2 regions of the Paraburkholderia sp. CNPSo 3076 genome follow, and region 2 is predicted to be linked to the other one. Evidence: riboswitches for the same ligand, from Rfam matches in the RefSeq annotation. Region 2 holds a riboswitch; the other holds the start of a gene.
What was found. A riboswitch is a leader RNA that binds a small molecule or an ion and turns the genes downstream of it on or off. The one in region 2 is predicted to bind thiamine pyrophosphate.

Region 1 (4,196 bases), on a different contig from region 2:
GACGGTGATCATGCCGGGGCGCGCGGCGGCCATCGAGTCGGCGAGCGACTGCAGCGAAGGATAACGCGACGTGCCGAGCAGCACGCGGCTCGCGAAGGTTTCGCCGTAGAGCGTGAGCGCGTCGGCGGTGGATGTGGTGGTCATGTAGGAATCCTTGGCGGTGTCGTGAACGCGCTCGCGATACATGCGATGCGCGCAACCGGTGGCTTGGGCGAGCGAGGCTCAGCCGCCGGCCACGGGGCTCACGACGTCGAGGCGGTCCCCCGCCTGGAGCGAGCGCGCGCCATGCTGGGTGCGCGCCACGAAATCGCCGTTCAGGGCGACGGCGAACGGCGGACGCGCGCCGAATGCGGCGAGCGCATCGGCGACAGTCGCGCCCTCGGGCAGCGTGATCGGCTTCTGGTTGATATGAATGTCCATGGCAAATACGTTCTCAAACTGCGGATTGTTTCTGGTGCGGCGTCAGGCCGGCTCGTGCGCGCCCTGCGCGTGCAGCATGTCGCCCCAGCGCGACGCGCGGCGCAGCGCCTCGAAGGAATCGGCATCGCTCACGCGGGCGTCGAGCAGCGCCTCGGCGAAGCGCGCGGCTTCGTCGGCGACTTCCGGCGCGATCATGAAGCCGTGCCGATAGAGGCCGTTCACGCGCAGCGTGGTCTTGCCGTCCCAGATGAGCGCCGGGCGATGGTCGGGCAGCGTCGGGCGGCACTGCGTGTTCAACTCGAGGATGCGCGCCTCGCCGAACGCCGGATGCACCGCAAACGCCGCGCTCAGCAGTTCGAGCGCCGAGCGCACGCTCACGGGCGAACGGTCCTCGCCTTCGATCTCGGTCGCGCCGATCACGAAGACATCGTGTTCCTTGGGCGCGATATAGAGCGGATAGCGCGGATGCAGGAGCCGCACCGGGCGCGTGAGCGTGATGCCCGGCGCGTGCACGCGCGCGACTTCGCCGCGAATGCCGCGCAAACCCGGCAGCGCAGGTTTGGCGCCCAGCCCGCGGCAGTCGATCGTCACGCGCGCGGGCGGCGGATTGGCCTCGTCGACCGTGGTGTGCCAGTGGGTTTCCACGCCGCGCGTGGCGAGCCCCGCCGCCAGTGCAGCCAGGGCCTGGCGATTGTCGAGCTGGCCTTCGCCTTCGAGCAGCCAGCCGTGCGCGAAGCGCCCGGCGAGCGCCGGTTCGGCGGCGTCGAGCTGCGCACCGGCGAGCGCGATGAAGTTTGCATCGGCGAGCGAACGCGGCGCGTTGGCGCGCACGCGGCGCTCGAAGAGCGGCGCTTCGGTGCGATCGGCGCTATGCCAGACCACGAGCGTGCCGTTGCGCTGGAAGAACACGGGCTCCGGCAGCTCGGCCAGGATGCGCGGCCAGGATTCGAGCGACGCGACGCCAAGCTCGGTGATGAGCAGTTCGGCGACGGCGGCCTCCGCGAGCGGCGCAAGCATGGCCGCCGCGACCCAGGCCGCGGCTTCGCCGCCTTCGGGGCCGCCGCGCTCGTAAAGCGCGACGCGATGGCCCTCGCCGGCCAGACGCCATGCGACGAGCCGGCCGCTCAGGCCGCCGCCGAGCACGGCGAAGTCGGGCACGCTGCCCACGTTAGGGTTGCGGGCGCGGCTCATGACGACGCTCCGTCACGCAAGGCGAACGCGATAAGAATCGGGGAACAAAGAGAATAGGCGGTCATCGTATCCTTTCCGTACGGCAGCAGCAGACGTACCCAAGGACGAAACCGGCTGGCAAGGCCGACCGTGGAGGCTAAGCGGCGCAGACGGCCCTGTACAAAATTCGCGGAATTCGTACGAACCCATGCGCCCAAAGCGCAGCCCGGCGGGAAACCTGGCGCCCCCTCCTTGAAAAAACCAGGCTGGGCGCCGGCCAAGACTTTCTGGAAACTTCCCGCGCCGGTATTACCCGGATCGGGTGCAAAGGGTTTCTCTCAGCCTCACTGGCGGCATGCCCGGCATACCGGTGAAGCACCCCTGTTTCGTCAACGACGATTAGACCACAAAACGCGCGCGGCCCGCAAACCTCGGCGGAGCCGGGGTGCTGGTCTGGCACAATGCCCTGAACCCGCCTCTTTCGCCTCGCAGGCCCGCGCGGTGAGACAATGGGCGCCACGCTACGGCGGCGCCGGCGTGCGCTTTTGTCTCCACGCCAGGCGCCAGTTTTGACTCCGCCTGTGCCCCGTTAAGACTCACTTAAGCGCCCGACGACAGAATCGCTGCAAAAATCGCTGCAACGCTGCCGCCGTGCGGCGCGCAGCGCATGCCCCCAGCGGGCCGCCACACCTTCAGGACGCACATGACCAACCAACCTGCCCGCGCCACGCCCGATCAGAACGAGCATCAGAAGATCACCGCGTGGAGCCTGATCAAGCCCTACTGGGTCTCCGAGGAACGCTGGATCGCCTGGGGCCTGCTCGTCGCGATCATCGTGATGAACCTGCTCGTCGTGTGGATCAACGTGCGCCTGAACGGCTGGAGCGCGGAGTTCTACAACGCGTTGCAGGCCAAGGACGTCAAGCGCTTCCCGCCGCTGTTGATGACCTTCACCGAACTGGCGTTCGGCTTCATCATCCTCGCGGTGTATGGCCGCTATCTGCGTCAGATGCTCGGCTTTCGCTGGCGTCAGTGGCTCACCACGCGGTTCCTGAGCGAGTGGCTCGGCAAGGGCGCGTTCTACCGCATCGAGCGCGACCGCCTCGCCGACAACCCCGACCAGCGGATCAGCGACGACCTCCAGTCGTTCGCCACGACCACGCTCTCGCTCACGCTCGATCTGCTCTCCACGGTCGTCACGCTCATCTCGTTCATCACGATCCTGTGGACGCTCGCGGGCGCGCTCACTGTCACGCTGGGCGGCCAGCCGCTCGCGATTCCGGGCTACATGGTCTGGGCTGCCGCGCTCTATGCGGTGTTCGGCTCGCTCGTGATCCAGAAGGTCGGCCACCCGCTCGTGTCGATCAACTACCAGCAACAAAAGGTGGAAGCGGACTTCCGCTTCGGCCTGATCCGCCTGCGCGAAAACGCCGAGCAGATCGCCCTCTACGACGGCATGGACACCGAGCGCGGCAACGCGCAAGGCCTCTTCGCGCACATCAAGGACAACTGGTGGCGCGTGATGAAGTACACGAAGCGCCTCACCTTCGTGCTGAGCTTCTACGGCCAGATCGCCATCATCTTCCCGCTCGTGGTGGCCGCGCCGCGCTACTTCGCGGGCGCCTTCACGTTCGGCGTGCTGATGCAGATCTCGCAGGCGTTCGGCACCGTGAGCGACTCGTTCTCGTGGTTCATCAACAGTTACTCCACGCTGGTCGAATGGCGCGCTACCGTGAATCGTCTGCGAGAATTCGTGCGTGTCGTGCACTCGCCGCGCCTGAAGGAATCGGTCTCGCCCGCCACCGAGCATGGCGGCATCAACCTGCACTTCATCGACAACAACGAACTCGCCACCGAACATCTCAAGCTCTCGCTGCCCAACGGCACGCCGCTCTCCGAAGTGCGCGACATCGCCATCAAGCCGGGCTCGCGCTGGCTCGTGCGCGGCCCCTCGGGCGCGGGCAAGAGCACGCTGATACGCGCGCTCGCGGGCCTCTGGCCATTCGGCGAGGGCTCGATCGACGCGCCTGTGGATGCGCGCATGATGTTCATCCCGCAGCAGAGCTATCTGCCCATCGGCACGCTCAAGGCGGCGCTCACCTACCCTTCGCCCGCCGACGACTACAGCGACGAAGACTGCCGCGAAGCGCTGCGCGCCTGCCGCCTCGAAGAGTACATGGATCGTCTCGCCGAATCGGCGCACTGGTCGCGCGTGCTCTCGCCGGGCGAGCAGCAACGCCTCGCGGGCGCGCGCGTACTGCTGCACAAGCCCGACTATCTGTTCCTCGACGAAGCGACGAGCGCGCTCGATCCCGACAACGAAAGCCGGCTCTACAAGCTGTTCATGGAGCGCCTGCCGAAAGCGGCGATCGTGAGCGTCGCCCACCGCGAGTCGCTCGCGGCGTACCACCACGACACGCTCGAGATCGAGCGCATGCCCGAAGAGCGGGTTGCCGCGTGAGCGCAAGCGCGGCGCGCGTCGTGCTGATCACGGGCGCGGGCTCGGGTATCGGCGCAGCGCTCGCGCGGCGCATCTCGGCGCCTCGCACGGCGTTGATGCTGCACGCACGCGGCGCGGATGACGCGTCGCGCGCCCGGCTCGCCGC
Region 2 (4,196 bases):
GAATCGCGAGGCTGCCGCCCGCCGACCCGGACGCGGCGCCGCCATGGCTCAGGATGGCGATACCGACGAGGCCGAGCGCGACCGCGGCCCATTCGGCCTTCGCCACGCGCCGGCCGGTGACCGCCGAAATCACGGTCGCGAACAGCGGCACCGTGGCGACCATCACGGCCGCCTTGCCGGTGCCCACGGTACGCATGCCGTAGGCAAGCATGCCGCTCGACAGGCCCACGAGCAGCGTGCCCACCACGCCTGCGTTGCGCACTTCGAGCAGCGTAGGCATGACGGGCCGCCGGCGCATGGTGAAGACGAACAGGCCGATCCCGGCGAACAGATTGCGCAAACCGGAGAGCAAGAGCGGCGGGAACGAATCGAGCGCGACCTTCACGCCGAGATACGTCGAGCCCCAGACGAAGTAGACGACGGCGAGCGAGAGCGCGACGCGCCCGGAGCGCGATTGCGGCAGCCGCACGGTGCGCGCAAAACGCCATAGCGCGGCAGCAGCCTGCTGGGCTCCGGCGAGAAAAGATTGAGTGCTCACGCGGGAAGGCAAACGGGGAGGCATCGTCATTTCACCGCGGCATATGATGAAAGGGGACCGCGGCGCCCCGACGGCAAGGCGGCGGGACGGGTAAAGCTCGACGGCATGGTGCAGATGCGCAAGAACGCGAAAAAAGACGGGGTACGAAGGACACCCGGGACGGGCGAAGCGCATTATGCAACAACGCCGGGCGTTGCGGAGGCTTTCAGGATGCTTTATGCGCGGCGATTCGTTGCGTGCGCGTCACAGTGGGAGCGACGCAAGCCAGGACGGCCGATCGCGCACCATATCGACGTTCGCCGACCGCGTCACGCCACGCTTGTTGGATCGTGCTAGCATGACACAACCTTTCGTTTAACTTTCATCAATCGGGTTTCGTACACGCCACTCGCCATGCTTTCGCTCGTTTCGCGCCCCGCATCCGCCTTGCCGCCGCGCCATTCGCGGGGCGCGCCGGCGCGCTCACGCGCAGAGCGCGAGCGAACGACGCCGTGGTCTCTCGACACCCGAGCGCGCGCCCTGCCGTCCCTGTCCGCCCCGCTCTACGCCGCCCGGCGTCCGCACTGAACCCGCCTCCCCCAACCCATCGGAGCCGTTCGGTCGGGCTCCGGGCCAATCCGTTGCGCCCCGCTGCGGCCCGCGCCAGAATGCGCGCTTTCGCCCGCCAGCCCTCGCCGTTACCTCGAATCTTTTCTGGATCGCAAGGAGAACTGCCATGTCAAAGAAAATCCGTTACTTCACCGAACTCGATGTTGCCCGCCTCGAAAAATGCGCCGCCGAACCCGGCGCCTCCCCCGCGCGACAGACCATGCTCGACGAGCTGCTCGAACACGCCGTGATCGTGGAGGCGCGTGACATGGCCGCCAACGTCGTGACGATGAACTCGCAGGTCACGCTCGTGGACGAGCGCAACGGCGCATCCCTCACGTACACCGTCGTCTATCCACATGAGGCGAACGTCCACGCCGGGCGCCTGAACGTGTTCTCGCCCGCGGGTCTCGCGCTCCTCGGCGCGAAGCGCGGCAACGCCGTGCGCTTCACGACGCCGGGCGGCGCGGTCGAAACGCTGAAGATCGAACGTATCCTGTTTCAGCCCGAAGCCTCGAAGGATTTCACCCTGTAAGTTCCGCATACACGACTCACCACGCCAAACCGCGCCTGGCACATTGCACGCGAGTTGGCACTTGCCAGATCGTCGCAGCACGGTGTATTGTTTGGCCTTGCTTACGCGGGGGTCCTGCGTCATGCGCCGCATCGAACGAAAGTCGTGCAGCGTATTTCGCGGGTGAGAAATACCCTTTGAACCTGATCTGGATAATGCCAGCGCAGGGAAGCGTCCGGACTTCGCAACATCGCTCAACGCCTCACCTCATCACAGCGAAGTCCGTCCACGTTCCGTCTCGTCTCCTGCTAAGCCGCTGTTCCCACTTTGCTTTGCATGGAGAGAGACGCATGAACGCGAATCCCAAGTTCATTTCCGCCAACGCGCACGTCGACGAAGCCGCGATCGCGCCGCTGCCCAATTCCCGCAAGATCTACGTGACCGGTTCGCAGCCCGATATCCGCGTGCCGATGCGCGAGATCACGCAGGCGGATACGCCCACGGGCTTCGGCGGCGAGAAGAATCCGCCGATCTACGTCTACGACACGTCGGGTCCGTACTCCGACCCTGAAGCGAAGATCGACATTCGCGCAGGCTTGCCCGCGCTGCGTCAGAACTGGATCGAAAAGCGCGGCGACACCGAAGCGCTGCCGGGCCTTTCCTCCGAGTACGGCCGCGAGCGCGCCGCCGACCCCGCGACGGCCGAGCTGCGCTTCCCCGGCCTGCACCGCACGCCGCGCCGCGCGAAGGCCGGCAAGAACGTCACGCAGATGCACTACGCGCGTCAGGGCATCATCACGCCGGAGATGGAATACATCGCGATTCGCGAGAACCAGCGCCGCGCCGAGTATCTGGAAAGTCTCAAGGCCAGCGGCCCGAACGGCGCGAAGCTCGCCGCGATGATGGGCCGCCAGCATCCGGGCCAGGCGTTCGGCGCAGCCGCCTTCGGCGAGAACGCGCTGAAGGAAATCACGCCCGAGTTCGTGCGCGACGAAATCGCGCGCGGCCGCGCGATCATTCCCGCGAACATCAACCACCCGGAAAGCGAGCCGATGATCATCGGCCGCAACTTCCTCGTGAAGATCAACGCGAACATCGGCAATTCGGCGGTCACCTCGTCGATCGGCGAAGAAGTCGACAAGATGACGTGGGCGATCCGCTGGGGCGGCGACACGGTCATGGACCTCTCGACCGGCAAGCATATTCACGAAACGCGCGAGTGGATCATCCGCAACTCGCCGGTGCCGATCGGCACGGTGCCGATCTACCAGGCGCTCGAAAAGGTCAACGGCAAGGCCGAAGACCTCACGTGGGAAATGTTCCGCGACACGCTCATCGAGCAGGCTGAGCAGGGTGTGGACTACTTCACGATTCACGCGGGCGTGCGGCTGCAATACGTGCCGCTCACCGCGAACCGCATGACGGGCATCGTCTCGCGCGGCGGCTCGATCATGGCCAAGTGGTGCCTCGCGCATCACAAGGAGTCCTTCATTTACGAGCATTTCGAAGAGATCTGCGAAATCATGAAGGAATACGACGTGAGCTTCTCGCTCGGCGACGGCCTGCGTCCCGGCTCGATCTACGACGCCAACGACGAAGCGCAGCTCGGCGAACTGAAGACGCTTGGCGAGCTCACGCAGATCGCGTGGAAGCACGACGTGCAGGTGATGATCGAAGGCCCGGGCCACGTGCCGATGCAGCTCATCAAGGAGAACATGGATCTCCAGCTCGACTGGTGCCAGGAAGCGCCCTTCTACACGCTCGGGCCGCTCACCACCGACATCGCGCCGGGCTACGACCACATCACCTCTGGCATTGGCGCCGCGATGATCGGCTGGTTTGGCACGGCCATGCTCTGCTACGTCACGCCGAAGGAACACCTGGGCCTGCCGAACAAGGACGACGTGAAGGTAGGCATCATCACGTACAAGCTCGCCGCGCATGCGGCCGATCTTGCGAAGGGTCATCCGGGCGCGCAGGTGCGCGACAACGCATTGTCGAAGGCGCGCTTCGAGTTCCGCTGGGACGACCAGTTCAACCTCGGCCTCGACCCGGACAAGGCACGCGAGTTCCACGACGAAACGTTGCCCAAGGACTCGGCCAAGGTCGCGCACTTCTGCTCGATGTGCGGCCCGCACTTCTGCTCGATGAAGATCACCCAGGACGTGCGCGACTTCGCTGCGAAGCAAGGCGTGAGCGACGACGAGGCTCTGAAGAAGGGCATGGAAGTGAAGGCGGTCGAGTTCATCAAGCAGGGCGCCGAAATCTATCAACGCCAATAAGCGCCGACTTCGGGCTGACTCAGGGCTACTTCGCCCCGGCGGGCGCACGCCGTCCGCCGAAACATTTTCTAACGACTCCCACAACTCTCTGACAAGCGCACACACCCGGATACGGGTCGCATGGCTAGGATGAGGATATCGAAGGTGCGGCGTGCGCGCGAGCGCATGTCTCACCGCTCACTCGAACGCATCTGCGTGGGGAGTCGAAAAATGAAAACGCTCAAACGTGCACGCACGCTCCTGACGGTGACGACGCTCGTCGCCGTGCTGGGCA

Region 1: another riboswitch for thiamine pyrophosphate. It lies ahead of M3A49_RS34250 (FAD-dependent oxidoreductase); the one in region 2 lies ahead of thiC (phosphomethylpyrimidine synthase ThiC).

The regions. Positions count from the first base shown of each region.
Region 1 covers NZ_JAPMAL010000038.1:36,101-40,296, reverse strand. Annotated here, with positions in the region: gene M3A49_RS34260 (thiazole synthase) at 1-144, opposite strand, end outside; gene thiS (sulfur carrier protein ThiS) at 223-420, opposite strand; gene M3A49_RS34250 (FAD-dependent oxidoreductase) at 463-1,611, opposite strand; TPP riboswitch at 1,869-1,983, opposite strand; gene M3A49_RS34245 (ABC transporter ATP-binding protein/permease) at 2,294-4,051, shown strand; gene M3A49_RS34240 (SDR family NAD(P)-dependent oxidoreductase) at 4,048-4,196, shown strand, end outside.
Region 2 covers NZ_JAPMAL010000002.1:276,240-280,435, forward strand. Annotated here, with positions in the region: gene M3A49_RS03555 (EamA family transporter) at 1-469, opposite strand, end outside; gene M3A49_RS03560 (GreA/GreB family elongation factor) at 1,254-1,661, shown strand; TPP riboswitch at 1,759-1,888, shown strand; gene thiC (phosphomethylpyrimidine synthase ThiC) at 1,991-3,922, shown strand; gene M3A49_RS03570 (glycine zipper 2TM domain-containing protein) at 4,133-4,196, shown strand, end outside.